4 regions of the Leuconostoc sp. BM2 genome follow, and region 2 is predicted to be linked to each of the others. Evidence: riboswitches for the same ligand, from Rfam matches in the RefSeq annotation. Region 2 holds a riboswitch; each other region holds the start of a gene.
What was found. A riboswitch is a leader RNA that binds a small molecule or an ion and turns the genes downstream of it on or off. The one in region 2 is predicted to bind thiamine pyrophosphate.
Positions count from the first base shown of each region.

Region 1 (5,576 bases), on a different contig from region 2:
GAAGCACAAAAAAGCGCCTTTGATGGTATGCTAGATACGCGACACCCACATTTCTGGTCTTCAAAGTTACACTTCTTTATTGATTCAGTCCCATTTTATAATTTCCCGTACACTTTCGGTTATCTCTTTTCAGCCGGTATTTATGCACAAGCACAAAAAGATGGTGATAATTTCGAGGATAAATATATTGCGTTGCTTCGTGACACAGCAAATATGACATCAGAAGAATTAGCTCAAAAACATTTAGGTGTTGATCTGACTAAGCCAGATTTCTGGCAAGCTGGTGCTGATTTGGTTAAAAAAGATATTGATGAATTTTTGTCGCTATCTGAACAATTTATAAAGTAAAAATCAAATTAAAGAGGCCCAACGTGTTAAACATGTTGAGCCTCTTTTAATCTTTATGAATTTTGTTGCCACTTTATCACTGCGTCTGCGACGTTATCAGCTGCACTAATCATGCTAATAACAGCCACGCCATTGATACCAGTCGCATAAATATCATCTATATTTTGATTTGAAATACCACCAATAGCGACGATTGGCCAATCACTAATGCTTTTAATGTGTCTCAAGCCTTCAAGACCAATTGGTGGATTAGCATCAGCTTTTGTCTTCGTCGCAAATATTGGTCCAACACCAATGTAATCAATTCCCGATACACCTTGAACACGATGAAAATCAGCTTGCGTCGTCACGGACACACCAACAAACATACCATTGCAAGCACGCACATTTTCAATGATATTACCATCCTTTTGACCAAAGTGCACACCATCAGCGTGAATTTGGTGAGCTAATGGGATATCATCGTCGATGATTAGAGGCACGTGATACTGGCGTGTTAAGTCGCGTACACGCTCTGCCACACGATATTTTTCAGCGCCTTTTAATGCGCCATCACCTTTTTCACGATATTGAAAAGCAGTAATACCATATTTCAAAGCGGTTGTTAAAATATCAAAAAATTGTGATTCGTTTTCCACATTTTGAGTGCCTAAAACAAAATAACGTCGTAATATTAACGGATTAAATGTCATGAAGTACCTCAACTGTATCTTCTGTCACCAATTTGGTCCCATGGTTAAGTGGCCCATGCCCGTGTCCAACAGCAATGCCATCACGAATTGTGGCGTCAACGTATCTTTTCCCATGCAAAATCGCCACATCTAAAGTTTTCCCAAGCGCTAATTGTGCTGTAATCGCTGCCGAAATAGTGTCCCCAGTGCCGTGGGTACGCTCCGTAAGAACCCGCTGACTTGCCAACCAGAAATCTGTCCCATCAGCCAATAAGACGTAATCCTCAATACGTGATGACTGCCCATGACCTCCTTTCAATAAAACATTTTTGGCGCCTAATTTTTGAATCGCCTTAGCTGCACGTTGCATGTCTTGCCGATTATTAATCGCTTGACCACTTAAAATTTCAGCTTCTGGCATATTAGGCGTTACAAGTTCTGTTAGCGGTAACAATAAACTTTTAACGGCAGCCACTGCATCAGGATTAAGCAACTTTGCGCCACCTTTCGCGACCATTACCGGATCTAACACATATTTACCAAAATCAAAATTTTGCAAGCCTTTGGCAATAAGCGCTACTGTCTCTGCGTTTCCGAGCATACGAGTTTTGGTTGCTTTGATAGCTAAATCATCAGCGATTGATTGCATTTGTGACCAAATCATATCAGGTGGTGTCATCAAAACATCTTGAACACCCAATGTATTTTGCGCTGTTAAAGCGACAAACACATTAGCACCATAAACACCCTGTGCAGCAAATGTCTTTAAATCAGCGCTAATACCAGCACCGCCACTACTATCAGCACCAGCGATTGTTAATACTTGTGGTGTTTCATTGCTCATAAGTATTGCACACTTTCAGTCATAAATGTCGCTACTTCCTCACTTGTAATTGCAGCAAGTTCATCTAGCAATTGCATACTATAAAAACCTGGTGTCGTGATTTGATGGCTGGCTTTGAGGCCAGCTAACTTAAACGTTGCCATCGTGTACGTGACATTTTCCATAGTGAGTGATTCAGCCACAAAAGCACCAATCATGGACGATAATGCATCACCAGTTCCCACATTAGTTGATAATAATGGCACGTCTGTCTCAATGACGGCAGTTTGATGCCCATCGCTAATAACATCTTTAGCACCACTTAACGCAATTATGGCACCAGTCTTTTCCGCTGCTAATTGTGCGATGGCAATTACATCACCACTACCAGTGGCGTCAATGCCTTGACTGTCAAAATCAATATCGGCAAACCACGCGATTTCCGCTGCGTTACCTCGAATAATATCAACATGCCCTTCTCGCATCAAAGTCTGCACGGCCTTGCTACGAAAAGGTACTGCAACAGCAACTGGATCCAAGATAACAGGTTTATCTAAGTTAGTAGCGACCTTTGAGAGCGTTACAATATCTGATAATTCATTGGCCTTAAGCGTACCAATATTAATGACAACGGCATGTGCAATTTGACATAAATCATTAAATTCACTAACTTCGCGACTCATAAGCGGCGAAGCACCAATAACATTCACTACATTGGCTACGAATTGTGGGGTAACAAAGTTAGCATAAGTCAGAACAAGCGGTGATTGTGTCCGTACATTTTTAATTGTCATTAGTATTGACTCCCTTTTTCATAGGCATTCCGCCAAAATTTTAGTTCAAATTGATACGATTTTTCAAAAATAGCGACATCTAGTTGACTGTCTGAATGGTCAACAATCTGCCAGTAATAGGTTACCAAATCATGATATTGTTTACTGGCGTAATATTGCTGCCAACCATTGTTTGTTTGATGTGCCAGTGCTTTAGCTATAAAATAATAGGATTCCACACAAGGTAAGGTTGCCATGATTGCTGACATAGCACCTTTTTGAGCAGCTGCACGCATATGATTAACATAGGATTGCCCAACCAAATCTAAAGACTTTGAGGCAACAGCATCCACTAGACTAAGGTGTGCTTGTCCCTCATCGTCGCTTGTCGGTCTGGTTAAATGTAATGATTCATCAATTTGATCAACGATAGGCATAAAAGCTTCGATATAACTGGCATCTTGAGCCGTATAATAATCTGCTTGATGCTTGGTTAATGAGTTATTACCAATTGCTTTCACGAAAGGCTCAGCCATGATTTGAGGCATAAACTGTTCTCTAATTGTTTGTAGTGAGGTCATGTTTTCTCCATAATAGGACACAAAAAGGCCGCGAACCCACTCCAAGAAGATGCGTTCACGGCCAGTAATCAACATTTAAAAAACACTAGCTTATGCAACATATCTCCCTGCGTACGTACTAACGTCATCAGGTTCAATGGGTATTTCTCAGCCAATCGGCACCCCAGATATTTTATTCATTTCAAGATAAGTGTAAACGAATGCCACCAGATAATCAACCCCACCATTCAGGATCAACATCTCTCATTTGATGTTTCAGTGACAATTGCGAATCACTTGTAACACGTTGGTAAGTCGTTGTGTAGGGATTTTTCATCAAATTAATCATTTGCTGATACTGTGTACTTTTCAAAAAATCAGCTAATTGACTGTGATTTTGCCAAAAAGTCCACAACATATAATCTGCTTTACCATTATCATTTTGAGCCACAACACCGGCAACATTTACTAACTTACCAATTAGTTTATCATTATCATCTTTAGCCTGAAAGGCAATTTGATGAATCACACGGCCAGTTAATTGACCATTAATATAACGACTATCAAAGCCTAATGGCCGTTGAAATTGTTGGACAATTTCTGGCGCATCCAAAATCAAAACATTCGAACCCGCCAATTGTGATACCTTGCCGAGGTAAAACACGTTGTCTGGATTCGCTGTTTGAAGTGCTAATAATTCTGAAACTGACTGTTCTGGTGCAAGTACAAGATTAATTTTCATAAGAATGGCTCCTTTAACATTGTGACGACATCTGGTGAAAGCCGAACTGCATTACGCTGAATAAACTGTTGGACGCCTTTAAACGTTGTCAGATCAACTGTGGGTGTCATAGCGTCTGATGCAACTAATGCTTTTGCATAGACAATATCTGAACGTGTCATCATCGTCATGCCCCATGGCTCGCTCAGCAACAGTGATTCCCATTGATCAGTTAATAATGCTTCAGCTCTTTTGAACCGATTGTCTTTGGCAATAAAACTACTCAGATCTGTTGGATTTAATTTCATAGGGTCAACACCTTTCCAATTTGATTAGGCAAACTGAGTTGTTGCTCTTCTGGCAGTATCCAATAAACACGACGATACTGTGACATAATCGGTGATGTTTCACCGTCACCATCAGTTAGGATAATCACTGTTGTCGTCTCACGAGGTGTTTTTTGTTTATCGAGATAGTCAAAAATACTTTGAAATGCCGTTCCCCCGCCAGCACGGCGCTGCCAATGATTGATATTTTTAATCACTTCAACTGCTGTATCAAATGAAAACACGCGGACTTTAGCATCAAATTGTTGTGTTATTTGCATCACATTGGCTAGGAATTTACCCACTAGTCTATCACTAATAGAAGCCGAATTGTCGACAAATACCAAAATTTCATTTTCGTACGTACTAATTTCACCAAATAAGTCCATTCGATAGGCTTGGCGCCGATTAAATCGTGCACGTGATGGTTGCTTTTGATTAGGTACTTGGCTTACCCCTGTTTTGAGGATTTGACGCCAATTTTTTTTAGGCACCACCACCGCGGAAATCTGTTGTATGACAGCACTAGCCAAGTGACCTCGCCCAGATTTTTGTGCATCTTCATTGGCTTGGCGAATGACTTGTTCAAGTGCCGATTTAGCCTCATCAGACTCATCGCCAACACTCGCCCAATCACCGTGGCCGTCGACGTCACCATGAGCAGGCATATCATCTTCAAAACGACTGATTAAATCAATATAAGTTTGCGAATCTTGATAAGGCGCAAACCATTCGCCGTACACATCAAACAACATTTGCAAAGTCACAGCCGTTGGTAACTCACCTAATTCCTTAGGTAAATATTGATTAATCGCCACATCAGTCCCTAGATCAACAACTGATTTTGCTTGGTGCGTTGCAGCATAGCGAACTGGGTGTTCCCAAATAACATGCAGTGATTCATGTGCCAATGCAGCAGCAATCTGATTATATGTGCTGAAATTTTCCGTTAAACGTGCTGGATTGATTACTAAGTACCAACGATGATTTTGCCATTTTAATGCCAAAGGATGCGGTGCTAACAGGTTCATTTCGCGGGTTAAATTCATGACAATGTTGCCATATAGTGGTGAAACATCGAGTAAGGTTTTAATACCACCTAATATTAAATTATCCGTTTCATCCTTTGTTATCATCTGGTCGCAATGTCCATAATTTGTTGATACAACACGTTTGCATAGTGTTCTTCTGAATTGTATAAATTATCTAAAATTGGAGCATTTGTCATTTGCTTAACCAGTGCATATTGCCCATCTGGTGCCACCAATTGTAGTAATTCACTAAAACGTGCAGCGTTATTATCGTGTGTCATATCTGCCGTCAATAACAATGTTTTCATCACTGTCATTTTTTG
Region 1 covers NZ_MOWQ01000021.1:2,727-8,302, forward strand. Annotated here, with positions in the region: gene BMG01_RS06630 (M3 family oligoendopeptidase) at 1-348, shown strand, start outside; gene thiE (thiamine phosphate synthase) at 402-1,040, opposite strand; gene thiD (bifunctional hydroxymethylpyrimidine kinase/phosphomethylpyrimidine kinase) at 1,030-1,863, opposite strand; gene thiM (hydroxyethylthiazole kinase) at 1,860-2,636, opposite strand; gene BMG01_RS06650 (hypothetical protein) at 2,636-3,196, opposite strand; TPP riboswitch at 3,284-3,372, opposite strand; gene BMG01_RS06655 (hypothetical protein) at 3,411-3,917, opposite strand; gene BMG01_RS06660 (hypothetical protein) at 3,914-4,204, opposite strand; gene BMG01_RS06665 (VWA-like domain-containing protein) at 4,201-5,358, opposite strand; gene BMG01_RS06670 (ATP-binding protein) at 5,355-5,576, opposite strand, start outside.
Region 1: another riboswitch for thiamine pyrophosphate. It lies ahead of BMG01_RS06650 (hypothetical protein); the one in region 2 lies ahead of BMG01_RS03060 (ECF transporter S component).

Region 2 (5,576 bases):
CAATATTAAGTGCTGCCGACAACCAATCATTCATCCCACCAAAAGCGTTATCCAAATTGGTATGTGATGCATAAACCACAATTTGATGGGTAATAAGATCTGCATACATTTGATTTTGTGGGACGGATAAATCTAAGTTTTTAGCTGGGAAAAACATTGCCTCATGATGTGCCCAAATGAAATCTACCTTAGCAGCAATGGCTTCCTTGACGACCTCAGGTCGCACATCTAATGTTGTCATAACGCGACTAATTTGTTGATTCGGATTACCAATTTGTAAACCAGTGGGGTCACCTGCTTCTGCCAAGGAAAGTGGCGCAAACTGTTCAATTTGATCAATTAATTCTTGTGCAATCACGATATCATCTCCTTGATACGATCATAAGTTGTTTGCCATTTTGTGTAGGTTGGCGTGTCTTGGTTGCCTGAATTTTCCAAATGCGCCAAAATAACTTTGATACGATCACATTCTTTTTGCCACTTGGCAACAAAAATTGGTGATTTTGATTGCAACAGATACGGACCAAAATCAATCTCACGCTCAGATAATTTGGATTCACCAGGCGTGGCAACGATCACTTCATAAAAATGCGAACCTTCCTGAACAATGTCTTCCGCTATAATCAAATAGTGATTGTTGTTTAACCATGATCTGACAACATTCTCATCAGTATTTGGTTGTAAAATCAAAGTATTGTACTGATGATTTTTTGACTGACCAGCTGACAAAATGTCTTGAATCAAAATCCCACCCATGCCAGCAATTACAACCGTGTCAACCTTATCAGCTATGTCAATGGCAGCTAAACCATTCGCTAATCGCGCCTCAAGTTTGCCATTCAGATGTCGTTTGTTAATTTCATGTTGAACATTTTCAAACGGCCCTTGAGCGACTTCACCAGCTATGGCATGCTGGACATGATTGTTCAAGATTAAATGTGCGGGTAAATAGGCATGATCTGAACCTATATCAGCAATTATTGCGCCTTGTGGCACATGTTTAGCCACCGCTTCAAGGCGTGGCGAAAGATGAATACTATCCATAATGTTCCCTAAAAAAATTTTTTTACTCCTATCAGTATAGCAAAAAAGCCAGCTACGCGCTGACTTTCCTTATCCAAATTTTATCAATAACACACCAATTGCCATCGCCATAATACCAAATATTTGAGCCCTTGTGACTTGTCTTTGCGGTGAACGCCACCAACCAAATTGTGTAACAGCCATTGATCCAACGATTGAACCAAATAAGCCCAAAGTAACTGTTACCCCCGTACCAAGTTGTGGGACTAAATAGGCGGCTGCAAAAACAAATGCAGCACCTAATACACCGCCAATGAACAACCAAAACGGCTGCCCATTCGCATGAAATTCTTTTGGCAAAAAGGACTTATCACGAATAATCACAACCAGAAGAATCAAGATTGTGCCTGTCAAAAAAGAAAACACCGAGGCTCCGACTGAGGAATGCATTAATTGGCCAAAGTGGCCATTAATGGCTTGTTGAATAGCTGAAATAGCACCTGCCACTATCCCCCACAAACGCCATAAATTCAACGTAACGGCATTTTCATGATCTTTGTCGCTTTTTTCTTCAATTTTAGCAACCCCACGGCTGGCCAACACAACAGCAATGTAAATACCTAAGAATAAAATCAAAATTCCCATAGACTTAAGCCATGTCAAAGGATGCTGCTGTGCCCCAAAAAGCCCAAAGATATCAATCACTTCTCCCATCAAAACTTGACCTAAAATGGGCAAAATAATCGTTTGAATTGCCCCTAATTTGGGAAACATTAAAATGTTAGATGTTAAAAAGAAGACACCCAAAATTCCGCCCAACCAAATCCACCACGGGTTATGCGATAAAACAGTGCCAATAGGAACAATGTGTTGATTGGTCCCCAAAAAGACGGCGATCAGAAATATTGTCCCGACTGAAAATGAAATTAAACTCGACCTAAATGGTGAACGTACCGCTGCACCTAATTTTGCATTAATAGCACTTTGATTAGCTAATAAAAATCCAGCAGCCAATCCAATAAAATAAAGCATCTCAATACTACTCCTAAATATAACTTTTTTAATTTTAACTCATGCGTAATAAGTATACCCATAGGTGCCGTTTTTGCAAGCCAAACGACTTTCATCTATTGCAGGTAAAAATGGATTGTGGTACACTCTGTTTGTGAGATAATCACAAACAATTGAAAACACCAAAGTCTGGGGTGCCGAATGGCTGAGATAATACCCATATAACCTGATCTAGATCGTACTAGCGTAGGGAGATTTACTTGAATATTAATTCTATACAGACACAAGCTACTAATCGTCAGTCTGTTTTAGCATTTGTAATTGATATTATGTCAAAGCCAATCTTCCTATGGAGATTGGCTTTTTGTATGTCTAACCTCATTGCGGTGTTTTCACAACAAATTCGGAGGTGTGCAACATGCATACAAAATGGTCACTACGTGACGTTATCTTTATCGCGCTCATCGCGGTGTTTTTCGGTTTTATTTTCTGGGCTTGGGCATTTGCTTATAACGTCATTGCAGCAATATTAACGCCTATGGGTTTAAGTCCATATGCTAATGATGCAACAATTGGTCCATGGTTAATGGCTGGTCCAATGGCGGGCTACATCATTCGTCGTGCCGGTGCTTCGATTATTGGCGAAACGCTTGCCGGCACAATTGAAATGGTTTTTGGTTCACAATGGGGCGTCATGAACATCGTTGCTGGCGCTATTCAAGGACTGGGAACCGAAATTGGATTTGCTATTTTTGGTTACCGTCGCTGGGATAAAACTAGCTTAACTGCTTCAGTCATTACCGTCACAATTGTAACCTTTGGTTGGGACCTACTTCGTAATGGCTATGCACAATATTCGTTTGGTCTACTAGTTGGTTTGTTTATCACTCGCCTGATTTCATCAGCCATTTTTGCTGGTGTCATTGTTTACTTCACGCAAAAGCTAATTGCTAAATCAGGTATCTTAACAACGCATCAATCAGAGGTGATCTCATGATTTCAAGTATTGCTGTTCAAGTTTTGCCAATGACTGCAAATGAAAACGATGTTATTAAAATCGTTGATCACGTCATCGCTTACATTGATGCTAGTGGTGTTAATTACCAAGTTGGTGCGTTTGAATCAACATTAGAAGGTGATTATGATCAACTGATGTCACTTTTAGCACAATTGCCAAAAGTGGCTGCTGAAATCACAGACATACCTGTAATGGTTTATAGCAAAATCAACATGGCAACCACAAGTGATGTGCTTACAATAGCAAAAAAAACAGATAAATATAAATGAAGCGGTGTTTTCCGCGTACATAGGATATTCTAAACCGATGATTGTTACTCTAGAACATATTAATTTAAGCTACGACAAAACAAAAATATTTAACGACTTGACACTATCCATTCCAGAAAATAGTTTCAATCTTTTAATTGGACCATCAGGTATTGGTAAATCAACATTGTTAAAAATCATTGCCGGTTTATTCCCTCAACTTAAAGGCACTGTTTTGGTTGACAATACCGCCATTAGCCAGTTACCAGCTAATCAGAGAGCACAGCATGTTGGTTTTTTATTTCAAGATCCCGACACACAGTTTGCGATGCCTACCCCTTTTGAGGAATTGACGTTTACACTAGAAAACTTACAAATTCCGGCTGATGAAATAGCTAAACGTGCGACGGCGGCACTTGAATTTGTCGGCATCAAACAACTAGCCGACCAACAGATTGCCACGCTTTCAGGTGGTGAAAAGCAAAAAGTTGCTTTAGCAATAATTGTCGCAATGAAAAGTAAATTGTTGCTATTAGATGAACCTTTCGCCAATGTCGATATAATAGCACGGCAGGAAATTTTAAAAAAAATAAAAACATTGCAGGCTGATGGCGTTACCATTCTTGTGGCAGATCATGATTTTTCAGGTTATCAAGACATTGTAAACAATGTATGGGAAATTCAACATCAAACAATCTCAACACTTGAACATGATCAATTTATGCAACGCATTTCCAAACCACAACATCATATTTTTAAAACAACCAATGAGGGTATTTTTGAACTGACTCATTTTAAATTATCGGCCGAAAAAAGGACATTAATCACTGTTCCCCAACTCTTGATTGGTGCACCTGGCATTACCCTTCTAACTGGCGCAAATGGTAGTGGCAAATCAACTTTATTTAATGCGTTAACTAAATTGAAATCTTTTGATGGGCAGATAACTTATCAATCAAAAAATATTCAAAAATTAAAAGTTGCACAATATGTTCAAAAAGTGGCGCTATTATTTCAAAGTCCCGAGCGCCAGTTTCTTAGAATGACCGTCGATGAAGAATTAGCGTTGAGCTACCAACATAGCCAACATCAATCATTTTGGTCTTCCAAAGTAATTGATCATTATCTCACGCGCCTCAATCTTAATCATTTACGTCAACACATTGTCTATCAACTTTCTGGTGGCCAAAAGAAAAAGCTGCAACTGTTACTGATGTTAATTGTTGGCACGCCCGTTTTGTTGCTTGACGAACCAATTGCTGGACTTGATGTTGCCTCAGTACGTGTAGTCTCTGAAATATTACAAGAAATTTCGGCTCAAGGTAAGCAGCGTTTCATCATTATTAGTCACCAACTGGATGCCTTACTACCAGTCATTAACTACCATCTACACCTTGATCACCAAACATTATACTATCAGGAGCAACTTTAATGAATTCCGGTGTTAAATTCGTCTTTATTTTAATCGTCAGTATTGAATTAACCTTTATATTAAACGCCCGTATTAATTTTATAGTAGCGATCGTTGCTGCAATTTATTTAATGCTATCAAGATTAACATGTCAACGCTATTTATTGCTCGTGCTAATGCCTATTTTGCCCGTTTTGGGTGCATGGACATCATTTAATACGTATGGCACTCACAACATAGCAATCGTCATGGCGACCCGTATTGTGGCTTACATTTATCTTGGTGCTGCTTTCTCATTTACAACGAACATGGTTGATTTATTAAATACGCTAGAGCAAAAGTGGCATTTACCAACGACCTTTGTCTACGGATTACGAGGTGCACTGACATTCGTCCCCCGCGTCAAACAAGAAATCAAAACAATCCATATCGCTGCTCTCATGAGAGGTGAACACTTATCATTTTATTCACCTCAATTATTTTTCAAAGCGATTTTGGTTTCTCTGCAATGGTCAACACGGTTATCAACGGCAATGGTTTCACATGGTTTTACAGAAAATGCACCACGCACTCATTTTCAGTCGATTATCATACAAAAAAGAGACTGGCTAATAGCTATCAGTCTCTTGGTGATTTTGCAATTGATGATTGCATATCTTTAATTGGTGCAAACGTTTTGCGATGAATTGGCGTGATGCCTTTCGTTTCAATGGCTTGGAGATGTTCTTTTGTCCCGTAACCGGCGTTTCTCTCGAAGCCATAACCGGGATATTTTAGACCATAGTCAGTCATTAAACGGTCCCTGGTGACTTTTGCCACGATACTAGCAGCGCCAATACTATTACTACGTGCATCACCTTTAATG
Region 2 covers NZ_MOWQ01000005.1:43,454-49,029, reverse strand. Annotated here, with positions in the region: gene BMG01_RS03075 (Nif3-like dinuclear metal center hexameric protein) at 1-361, opposite strand, end outside; gene BMG01_RS03070 (class I SAM-dependent methyltransferase) at 355-1,044, opposite strand; gene BMG01_RS03065 (DMT family transporter) at 1,114-2,055, opposite strand; TPP riboswitch at 2,215-2,304, shown strand; gene BMG01_RS03060 (ECF transporter S component) at 2,453-3,031, shown strand; gene BMG01_RS03055 (thiamine-binding protein) at 3,028-3,321, shown strand; gene BMG01_RS03050 (ABC transporter ATP-binding protein) at 3,359-4,732, shown strand; gene BMG01_RS03045 (energy-coupling factor transporter transmembrane protein EcfT) at 4,732-5,373, shown strand; gene BMG01_RS03040 (ribonuclease HII) at 5,330-5,576, opposite strand, start outside.

Region 3 (5,576 bases), on a different contig from region 2:
CAGCTTATATCACAGTAAGTCGAGTGTTTCATTTGACAATTTTTTTAATGAAGTTGGACAAGGTAAGACATCAGATGCAGAAAATATGCTAGAGACCTCTACTTTTGGATTACCACAAGGCTCACTGTTTTCTAAATTAGGAGATGATCAGACTTTTCAGGCAATGCCTGCTATTTTGAATCAGCGTGCTGGTTATTCAAGCGCAGTATTTCATGGTAACATTGGTAGCTTTTGGAATCGTAGTACAGTTTATAAACATATGGGATACCAAAATTGGATTTCCGGTGATTATTTTGATTTAACTGGTAAAAAAGCGACATCGTGGGGACTGAAGGATAAACTATTATTCCAGAACTCTGTTCCTTATCTAGAACGTTTGCAGCAGCCGTTTTATGCTAAATATTTGACAGTGACGAACCACACACCTTATACGCTAGATGCACAGGATCAAGATCCTAATTTCCAGACATCGAATACAGGCTCAACATTAGTGGACAACTATTTCATCACCAATCACTACCTTGATCAATCCGTGAAGGAATTCTTTAACTATCTCAAAAAATCAGGGTTGTACGATAATACTGCTGTTGTCTTGTATGGTGATCACTACGGTATTTCTAATACTGACGCGCCTTATTTGGCATCCGTGCTTGGCAAAAATGAGAGTAACTGGAACGATTTAGACAATGCTAATTTGCAACGGGTGCCACTGATTGTTCATATACCGGGCATGACAAATGGTTATATTGATCATACTTATGGTGGTGAAATTGATGTTGCGCCTACATTAGAGCATTTGCTTGGCATCAGTACAAAGCGGTATATTCAGTTTGGACAAGACTTGTTAAGCAAGCAGCACGTACAAATAGTTGCATTCCGTAATAAAGACTGGATAACACCAGAATATGCTAGTTTGTCTGGGCGAATTTGGAATACAAAAACGAATCAATTAATTGAATATCCTGACAAAAAATTGCAGACTAAACTTAATAAGATTCAAAGTTATGTGAATAAAAAATTGAATATGTCAGATAATTTGAATCAAAAGAATTTATTGCGTTTCTATACACCAAAAGATTTTAAGGCTGTTGACCCGTCGAAATATGATTACAGTAAAGACAGTACAGTCAAACGGTTGAAAAAGATTAACCAAAAATTAGGGACAAAATCCACAAGTTTGTTGTCTAAAAATGGTAACCGCTCGACTCTGAGTGATTACATCACTGATGCACCAGAGTCGCGTGATAAAGCGACAGATACAACAAGATTGTTGCCACGAAATGTAGATGATTGGAGTGGAAATTAATGAAATTGGGAGCAAAAATATGACTAAGATTCTTGTTGCCCTTGAAAACATTGGTCTTGGGGGCATGAAGCGTGCCACGACTGTTGTTGGTAATGCGTTGGCACAACAGCACAACGTAGTATATTATAGTTTTTCTGATTTACCACCTTTTTATACACTATCAGCGGATTTATTGGTTGCAAAGAGGCCCTTAACACTAGCCAACGATGCAAAGCCTTATGTCAAATATGCTGAACAAATTCAAGATTTTATTAACATTGCACGGGAATTCGATGTGGTAATTTTAGCAGGTGGTTTGTTGTCTAGTTTTGCTGCTGTGATGAAGCCACAATTACCTGACACACAGTTAATTGGTTGGATGCATAACAATGTGACGACTTACAAAAGTCAGTACTATGCTGATATGCAGACTGAATTTGAGGCAGGTTTGCGGGCACTTGATACTGTCGTTGTACTGACAGACTATGATTTGGCGGGCTTTAAGCCCTATAATCAACACGCTGTCAAAATATGGAATCCGTTGACCATAACACCAAATGGACGCGCTGATTTGACACAACATATCATTGCCTTTACAGCTCGGATTGCGATTCAGCATAAAGGCATTGATTTCGCTGTGCAACTAGCATCTAAACTACCTAATGATTGGCGTTTGGCAATTGCTGGTAATGGGCTACCAGAAGATATGGTAACGTTTCAAGAATTGATTGAAAAATATGCGGCTCAAGATAAAATTATTTATCGTGGTGGACTAAAAGACGAAGCTTTGCGACAGCATTACCGTGATGCTAGTATTTTCTTACAGACTTCTCGTTGGGAAGGATTGCCGTTGGTTTTGGCTGAAGCTATGAGCTTTGGTTTACCGATTGTCGCAATGAAAAATACGGGTTCTGCAGAAGTGCTAGATGACGGGGAATACGGCATTTTAGTCGAGAATGGTGATGTCGATGGTTTGTTAGCAGCTATTCAGCCACTATTAAACACTCAAAAAGAGCGCCAACATTATGCTGATATCTCACTACGACGAGTTGAAGATTTTGAGATAGGCCCAATTTTAGAACAGTGGCAGGCTTTGTTTTAATTAATTAATGTGCTATATTTAAATAGATATTAGGCGTGTTTTTAGCAACTTAGTTGACAAAGAACACTATTTTTAGAGGCACAAATATGAATTTTGACAAAGAAAATTTTAAAAAACCGTCTCTTGATCATCTACAATTTCGCATTGGTGAACTAGCACGTATGACGAATATATCGACACGGCAACTTCGCTATTGGGAAAAGCAAGGATATGTTCAAGCGATAGATCGAGAAGATGAACAAGAATCTCGATTATATGGGTTTCGTGCGTTTGTTAAAGTTGCGATTATCAAACAAAACTTAGATGATGGTGATAGTTTACATGAAGCCGTTGATAAGGCTAATGAACAGCTTGAAAGTGCTATGATTATCCACCATATTATGAAGAAAGCCTTCCAAGGTATTGAAGAATATGAAGGACGTGTTGTGGTCAACTTGGGCTATTTTGATGACGCTGAAACGCAATTGCTGTATGTTTATCTTGAGTCTGGAAAAGTAAAGTATCGGGTTGTTGATAAACGTGAGTTTCCAATTACGAAAAAAAGCCAGTTACTATAACAGGTTCCATTTAGAATTGTTATAATAATTGGCTTTTTATTTGAACATTTTTGGTTGAACGCGAAGTAAAACAATCAGTACAATGACAGTCAAAAGGATTTGTGGGACAACGTAAGCTTCGTTGTAAATCAGTGAATAGAGCCAAGGATTTTGCCCTTTAGGAGCAAAAGCGCCGTAAAAGAAACCACCAGCCAAAAAGGAACCAAAAAAGCGACCAAAACCACCAAGTACGGCGCCAAGTGATACCAATACCATTGCTTGTTTTGTTGTATTTCGACGGAGTGCATATTTTAATTGGCTCGTGCACAATCCGCCGAGACCAACCAATGTATAGGCAAAGAAGTAGTCGAAAAATACTTGTAGTGGATTTAAATAATATGGATTTAAAATAAAAGTCACCACACCAACAATTAATCCAGTCACCATACCGGCTTTTACACCATGTCGGTAGGCAACAAATAATATTGGGACCAATGACAAGGTCACGGCGCCACCTTGTGGCATTTTAAAAAGGGTCAGCCAATCGAAAACAACAGCCAAGGCGGCAAATATAGCCACTTCAGCGATGACGCGGGAACGAGAATTTTGCATAGATTTCATATCTCCAAAAAATAAAAGCGCAACCGTCAAGAGAGTTCACAGGTTGCGCCATTAATGAGCTAAACAATGTTATATCTCCCTTCGCATGCATTATCATGAGCAGGTTCGGTGGGTATATCTCAGCCATAGGGCACCCCAGATAATCTAAGTATAACGAAAATGACAATAAAGTCAAATTAAGGGAGCTAACCCTAAAGGTGTGGGCATTTATTATATGACAACATGGCAATATCAATTTAAAATAGCACCGCACAATGCCGGTCAATCAGTTAAAGCATTGTGGATAAAATGGCTTATTCCAAAGCGTATTCGTGGGGCTCTCAGGATTAAGCGACATTTTACCGTGAATGGTAAAGTGGTCCCGACTAGTTATTTTTTGGCAACAAATGATGTATTAGTGATGACCTTTGATCAGGATGATTTTAGGACGAGTAACTCTAATTATCGACCGAATCATAGTCAGAAAGTAGCAACTTTATTTGAAAACGATTATCTTGTGGTTGTCGATAAACCAGCGGGTATGAAAATGCATCCGCATTCACCAACAGAAGATGATACTTTGCTGAATTACGTTGCCGGTGATTTTCAAAGGCGCCATTTGGAAGTGGCCCCTTATATGGTACATCGAATTGATCGGGCCACATCGGGTGCCGTTATTATTGCAAAAACGCCTTTGGTAGTCCCAATACTTGACCAATTACTATCTGTTAAGGCAATTACACGGACTTATTTGGCATGGGTGAGTGGCGTGATGCCGACAAAACAGGGAATAATTGAAACACCAATTGGCATTGATGCACAAGACGACAGGAAACGTGCTGTCAATGGAACAAACGCACAATTTGCTGTGACACATTGGACTAATATACATACGGTTTATCAAAATTCTTTATTACGAATTCGTTTAGATACTGGCCGAATGCACCAAATTAGGGTTCATTTAGCTAGTGTAGGCCATCCAATAGTTGGGGATGACCTATATGGTGGGCGTCATATGCCAAGATTGATGCTGCATTCAGCTACCATTGAACTCCCTTTACCCTTTGATGGTGGCATTAAAACGATTACAGGTCCATTGCCTGATGATTTTCCACGACAATTGCGTTAATAAAAAAAGAAGCTCACGACGAGCTTCTTTTTTATTTAGGATTAGGCTTCTTTTGTAACGCTCTTGTTGAAGAAGTTAGCGGCAAATGCTGCCAAAGCGCCACCTAGTAGATCAGCCACTAGGTAAACCCAAACGTGACCAAGTGCTTTACCTTGAACAAAGATTGCAGGACCTAAGGCACGAGCTGGGTTGAAAGCGCCACCGGTAATAGGTAACGCAACAATGATTAGGACTGCTAACCACAAACCGATAATCAATGGGGCAGGGACATTAGCCAATTTAGTGACAATTGAAATGACCAAAACAAACAAGAAAGTCAAAATCAATTCAAAGGCAAAAGCGTACCAGCCTTGCCCGTCAGCAAAGTTAGTTTGACCAAGACCAGCCAAAGTAACGAATTGTTTGACTGTCATTGATTGACCTGACAAAGCAGTTGTAACGGATGTTGACTTTAGATAAGCTGTAACGCCAAGATAGACAGCACCAGAAGCGACAATAGCACCAATCAATTGTGCTAATACATAGCCGACAAATTCGACCCATGACAAACGCTTTTGAATAGCCATTGAAAGTGATACGGCTGGGTTAAAGTGCCCACCAGAAATTTGACCAAAAGCATAAATGGCAACGGCCAATGCCAAACCAAATGAAAAACCAATTGTGATAGGTGATTGTGTCGTAATAGCTGAATAAACAACACTACCAGTTCCAAAGAACACTAACATAAATGTTCCTAGAAATTCTGCGATATACTTACGCATGAAAAATTCTCCTTGTGTGTAATATTACCAATAAATCCCATTATACACGTTTATTTCTAGAAACAAAAAAAGATTGACAATGTTAGTCAATCTTTATAAACTTTAGGCTTTTACGGCTTTTTCTTCACTGGTTTTATTGAAGTAATTAGCGGCAAATGCTGCC
Region 3 covers NZ_MOWQ01000044.1:5,368-10,943, forward strand. Annotated here, with positions in the region: gene BMG01_RS09265 (LTA synthase family protein) at 1-1,306, shown strand, start outside; gene BMG01_RS09270 (glycosyltransferase) at 1,326-2,387, shown strand; gene BMG01_RS09275 (MerR family transcriptional regulator) at 2,474-2,944, shown strand; gene thiT (energy-coupled thiamine transporter ThiT) at 2,981-3,544, opposite strand; TPP riboswitch at 3,604-3,692, opposite strand; gene BMG01_RS09285 (RluA family pseudouridine synthase) at 3,759-4,652, shown strand; gene BMG01_RS09290 (MIP/aquaporin family protein) at 4,694-5,413, opposite strand; gene BMG01_RS09295 (MIP/aquaporin family protein) at 5,516-5,576, opposite strand, start outside.
Region 3: another riboswitch for thiamine pyrophosphate. It lies ahead of thiT (energy-coupled thiamine transporter ThiT); the one in region 2 lies ahead of BMG01_RS03060 (ECF transporter S component).

Region 4 (5,576 bases), on a different contig from region 2:
GCCTTGCGCAACGGATAACCAAACGTAGCCGTTATCCGTGTCGCCTCCAACACAATTCAGTGTTAGAGTGAACAACTCAAGACGTTTCACAACAGATTGCACCGCATCACAAATACTCGTATCCGAGGCATTACTTTTGAAAGGAAACACAAGCGATACATGAGGTCGAATATGTGTATATAAGCTATCATTTTTTTGTCGAATCGACTGAATGGTTGCTTGATCAACTGAATTAAAGTCTGGAAAAATCAAAACGGACCGATATTTCATCGCCACTCCTTTTATTATTGCATATCAAATAAACAGATTAATCACCATTTTCACGTAACCATGGTCGATCACTAACTTCATTTTCAGTGATAATCCGATGCAGAGTTTGTTGCGCTTGCGGCACAAACATTTTTGGTTCCGGATGAATAGGTACAAATTGCAAATCCAATGTCTCTGTACCATCTTTTTGCAAAAATCCCCCAGCCTGTTCAACTTCAAAACCAATACCAATAGTCTCTTGTGCATCACCCCAATAATTTTTGTCCGTCACATTTGTGGCGATACCCAATACTCTGGTTACGCTAACGTCAATATTCGTTTCTTCTTTAAATTCCCGTACAACCGCTTGCATTGGAGAATCGCCATATTCAAGATACCCCCCAGGAAATCCCCAGCCAGCGTCTGAATCCCAACGTTTTTCTAACAAAATAGCATCGTGAGTGTCATTCTATAAAACTCCAAACGCAGAAACAAAAATCATGCCCTCATGACCAACTTTCTCCCGCATTCGCGCAATATAATTCTTATTCATGATGTAACCCCTTAATCAAAATTTTGTGCAACAAATCACTTTTCATTATAGCACTACGACGTATTAATTATGAAAATAATGATATTCGGTGATCACAAAAAAATCTGGGTCAAATTTCGCTTTATTTGGATTGCGCAGTAGTGAAGCTGTCCCATTTTTCTGGCAATAATGTCATTTGCCAGAAACGTAATTCTTCTGCACTACTATACATAAATTGTTGCAACAACAAATCCATATCAAGTTCATCTTGATGTTTAGTCACTAAGTCATCTAATAATTGAATCATCTCGTGAACGTAACCTTGAAATGTCTCATCAGCGTACGAATTAACAAAATCAATATAAATTTGTTGCTTGCCTTTTAAGTAATCCTTTCTTGCTAACATTTCTTGGAAAATTTCTAGATATAACCAGGGGCATGGTGCATGTGGCAAGTATAGTGATAAGTTGTTGGTAAAATTTCAGCCTGTTGAATCTCGTCATCAGTCATATTAAGACCTTGATATATCCCATTTTGCTGGTCAACATCATAAGCTGTAATTGCCTGAATGCCTGATTTTTAAGCATCAATAACTTGTGAATCCTGACTTGTCGCCAAAATTTTATCATAAATTGCTAAATAATTTTTGACATAGTAATTATCCTGTATCAAATATGCCTTAAAGGCAGACAAAGGTAACGTCCCATCTTCAATGCCCTTAATAAAGGGGTGATTCTTGCTTGACAGCCAAAGTGAAGCTGACTTTTCGTGTGCTAATTCGCTAAATTTCATGATATTCTCCATTCTTTTTTATAAAATATCTAAAAACCCCAGCTCACTGAAATTGAGCTGGGGTCGCCAAAAAGCATCGTAAAATACAACATCATGATATTGATGTGGCTAATATAATATCTTCCTGCGTCAGTCTTAACTGCTTCAGGTTCAATGGGTATGATCTCAGCTCAAGGCACCCCAGATATCTTACATAAAAAATTATAACACACGTATTCATTAAAACAGTAATAAATTTTAATGATATGCAATTGATTCATCAGCTAAAGGCGAAAATGTGTCATACAAGCCAAGTTATTGGATTCTTTTCACAAAACCCTTTTAAAAATTATCCTTACTTTGCTCATACACCGCGATTGCTCTTAATCGCGCAGCTTTATGATCCACAATTGGCTGAGGGTAATCATCATTTAATTTCACACCATAAGCTTTTTGTTCCGCATCAGTTAACTGATTAGGCTGATGTATTTTTTTGCTTTTGATAGATTTCAATTCCGGAACATATTGCGTGATAAACGTGCCATTAGGATCAAATTTTTCTGACTGTATTGTCGGATTAAATACTCTAAAATATGGCACACTATCTGTACCTGTCGACGCAGCCCACTGCCAACCACCAATATTACTTGCTGGATCATAATCAACTAATTTTTCTCGAAAATACTTCTCACCCCACCGCCAATCAATTAATAGATCTTTGGTTAAAAAAGAAGCAACAACCATTCTCAAACGGTTGTGCATCCAACCCGTTTCATTTAGCTGACGCATGGCAGCATCGACAATTGGAAAACCAGTGCGCCCTGTCCGCCATGCTTTAAAATGATCCTCATTATTTTGCCAAACAACGTTTTGAAATGATGTTTTGATTGCCTTTTCTTGCTGATCTGGATACATAGCATAAATCATATTGTAGTAATCACGCCAACACAGCTCTTTGATGAAGGTCGTACGACCGTCACTTTCCGGTTCCTGCCTGACAGCACCATAAATTGTCCGAATTGAAATTTCACCGGTCCTTAAATATCGTGATAAATGGCTGGTGGCATCAAGGCTGGGTATATCACGATTTTTATCATAGTCAGCGAGTTTATGTGACACAAAGTCGATCAAAACTTGTTTGGCAACCGACTCTCCAATTTGATTTTCGTAAGCATAACTGTCACATGGACGGATTAGCTTTTTAAGCTCAGCTGTTGCGTCATTGTTTGGCAGCACCAGTTGCTTTTTGACAATTTCCGAATGCCTTAGATCATAATTTGGTGATTTTTTAGGTCGTTGTATCCATTGCTTAAAGTATGGTGTGAACACCTTATATCCAGTACCATCTTGTTTTTTAATATCGAACGCACTGTGCAATGTAAAATCTAAAAAAGGATGCGGCGTTACCTGCAACTCATCACGACAATATTTTGCAATTGCTTGATCTCGTTTTCTACCATAACCCCGTTCATCAAAATTAAAATACAAATCTTGCCACTCCGGCAGCTCTTTTTTTAATGCTGTAAACACAGTGGTGACATTTCCTGAGAAAATATGCAAGCTGATTTTTTTTTCTTTTAAAACTGATTTAAAATGAGACACACTGGCAAAAAAAGCACTTTGATTGACACTGCCATTCGCTACGATTTGGTTCGGGTCAATAATAAACACTAAAGCAAGATGATCACTATTGGCAACAGCAGCTGACAAAGCTGTATTATCTGCTAATCTTAAATCTCTTCTAAACCACATCACACTTGTCTTAGTCACAAAAATACCCCTCACATTTAAATTATTTTGACAGTTGTCGCTTGTAAATTTTTCTGGTACTCAAAAACCAATAATTACGAAAATCACCCACTAATTTTGAATATGGATAACCCGTTAGTCCTTGTTGAAATAATTGTTCCGACAAATACTCTTTCAAAATCCAAGGATCTTCAGGTGCAACGTGATCCAATTCTAATATCTGATTGATTTTTGAAACAGAAGTGTTTAACGCGGCTGCCACATCCTCAATTGCTAAATGGCTCATTTTGAGATTTTCCTTGAGTTCCTTACTTGTATTGAAACGCTCAGTAGAATTTAGAGACATGTCACTCCCCCCTTTCATTGTTCAGTTCACGATGTTAATAAAGCAATTATTGATTGTTATACCAACACAATTATGATTTATGTAATACAACGAGTATAATGCTTTCACACTTTTACGTAAAGAAATTTGATTTTAACTGCAAAGCACACAACAAAACGCCAATATTTGGCGCCTTTCTAATGATTAATCTGAACGTTTATGAAATTTAGCAATGGATTCATTAACGCGTTCAACTTTCAAATGCAAATTGATTTTGATAATTATCCAAACCGCAATATAGATTGTCAAAAAACTCAACCAAAAGGTGGGCTCATACAAAACTTCATGTAGCCCCAAAGTTAACGACGCAGCACCTAAAGTTATCATTAGCGTACCTATAAAATGTAGTATGAGAGCGACAAGATATGAAAATCGTTCAATGTCAAAAATCATTGATAAAATACCAATTAAGCCGCTCATCACTAGTACAATTAACGTGTTGATAGGATCAACATGTGTTTGTTCAGAAAAAAAGATAATACAAATCATGTAAATGAACGACCCATAGCCAAACCCATGAATCACGTGACGCAAAATTTCTTTGATCATTTCTATCTCCTCAAACCGACAAACGAGCAATCAAGTCTTTTACATATCGCCGACTGACCACAGATTGATTATCCTGAGTTAAGTGCGCGGTCATATTTCCTGCAAAACTCTCCGATAGGCTTTGTAAATGATTAATATTGATGACAGCGTGTTTGGATATTTGAACGAAGTGTTGATTTTTAAGGCGTTGACAAAAATGAACCAACCTTTCTTTCGTACATACTAGTCGCTCTGTTGTATAAATTAATAATTCATCATCAACAACGTCAAGCAAAATAATTGTCTCAACCTTCAAAACGATTATCTCATCTTCCGCCTTAACCGTCACAAGATTGGCAGTCTCTGACTGATATTGACGAATGTAAGCCATCAAACGTTGCGTTTCTAAGCTATTTTCTTTTGCTCGGACGATTACCATTGGCTGCTCATCAGGAACTTCTGTGCTGATTTGAAAGACAATTTTCATATTTGCCTTAACCTCGTTTGTTTAATTAAGTAAGTTTTGTCTTTGTTTTTGTGTAATAAAGCTTGGTATCAAAACAATTAAAAATGTAATCAGAATCAGTGCACCGACAATGCTATAAGTCTGTACTAAACTCAACAGTGATGACCATTTGATTTGAATGCCCATTAAACGATTAAAATATCGGATAGCATTAGTCTGTTGAAACGTATCTTTGATCGTATCGTTCATCAACACTTGGCGATACAGCGAGGCAATATAAGAACCCGGTGTCATTTTCATAATTGTTTGTGCAAAAGTTGGTAGTGATCCAATTGGAATGTAAGTACCAACTAAAAATCCTGACGCAGTACCAATAATGGTTGCCAGTTTTCCAAAACTATCGACTGTTTGAAAACGACTGGCTAATATAGCATTAACTAACGTTGCCAATATAGCGCTCAACACCATTATACCTAATGTCGGCACAACTTGTGATATTTGAAACGATATTTTATCAGTTACCACAAAATATAACCCCATGACAACTAACATGACTAATTGCATGATAAAACCAATAAAAGTAGCGCTTATCAAATAGCCAAAATGAATTGACAATGGGCCAGCATCGGTTAAAGACAAGTCTTCCAGCACATGTTGTTCTTTATCTTTTACCATTTGTGATAGTGCCGTTAAAGTCGTTGTAATACCTGTAATGGCAAGTGTTCCGCTTATTAACCAAGTATCTAACAATTGATTTTTATGACTAATGCCCGCCCAATTAGATGAAATCCCTTTTTTTAGAAAGACTAGATAGAGAACAAAGGAAATGAGTGCACCAAGAAGTGAAAAAATTACCCCGCTACGATTTCTAAAATACAACATCATGTTACGTTTTA
Region 4 covers NZ_MOWQ01000020.1:9,738-15,313, forward strand. Annotated here, with positions in the region: gene BMG01_RS06475 (2'-5' RNA ligase family protein) at 1-270, opposite strand, end outside; partial or broken gene BMG01_RS06480 (NUDIX domain-containing protein) at 308-802, opposite strand; gene BMG01_RS06485 (hypothetical protein) at 924-1,235, opposite strand; gene BMG01_RS06490 (hypothetical protein) at 1,361-1,573, opposite strand; TPP riboswitch at 1,678-1,766, opposite strand; gene BMG01_RS06495 (deoxyribodipyrimidine photo-lyase) at 1,895-3,322, opposite strand; gene BMG01_RS06500 (DUF2316 family protein) at 3,345-3,647, opposite strand; gene BMG01_RS06505 (DUF3021 family protein) at 3,831-4,235, opposite strand; gene BMG01_RS06510 (LytTR family DNA-binding domain-containing protein) at 4,246-4,701, opposite strand; gene BMG01_RS06515 (ABC transporter permease) at 4,723-5,576, opposite strand, start outside.
Region 4: another riboswitch for thiamine pyrophosphate. It lies ahead of BMG01_RS06490 (hypothetical protein); the one in region 2 lies ahead of BMG01_RS03060 (ECF transporter S component).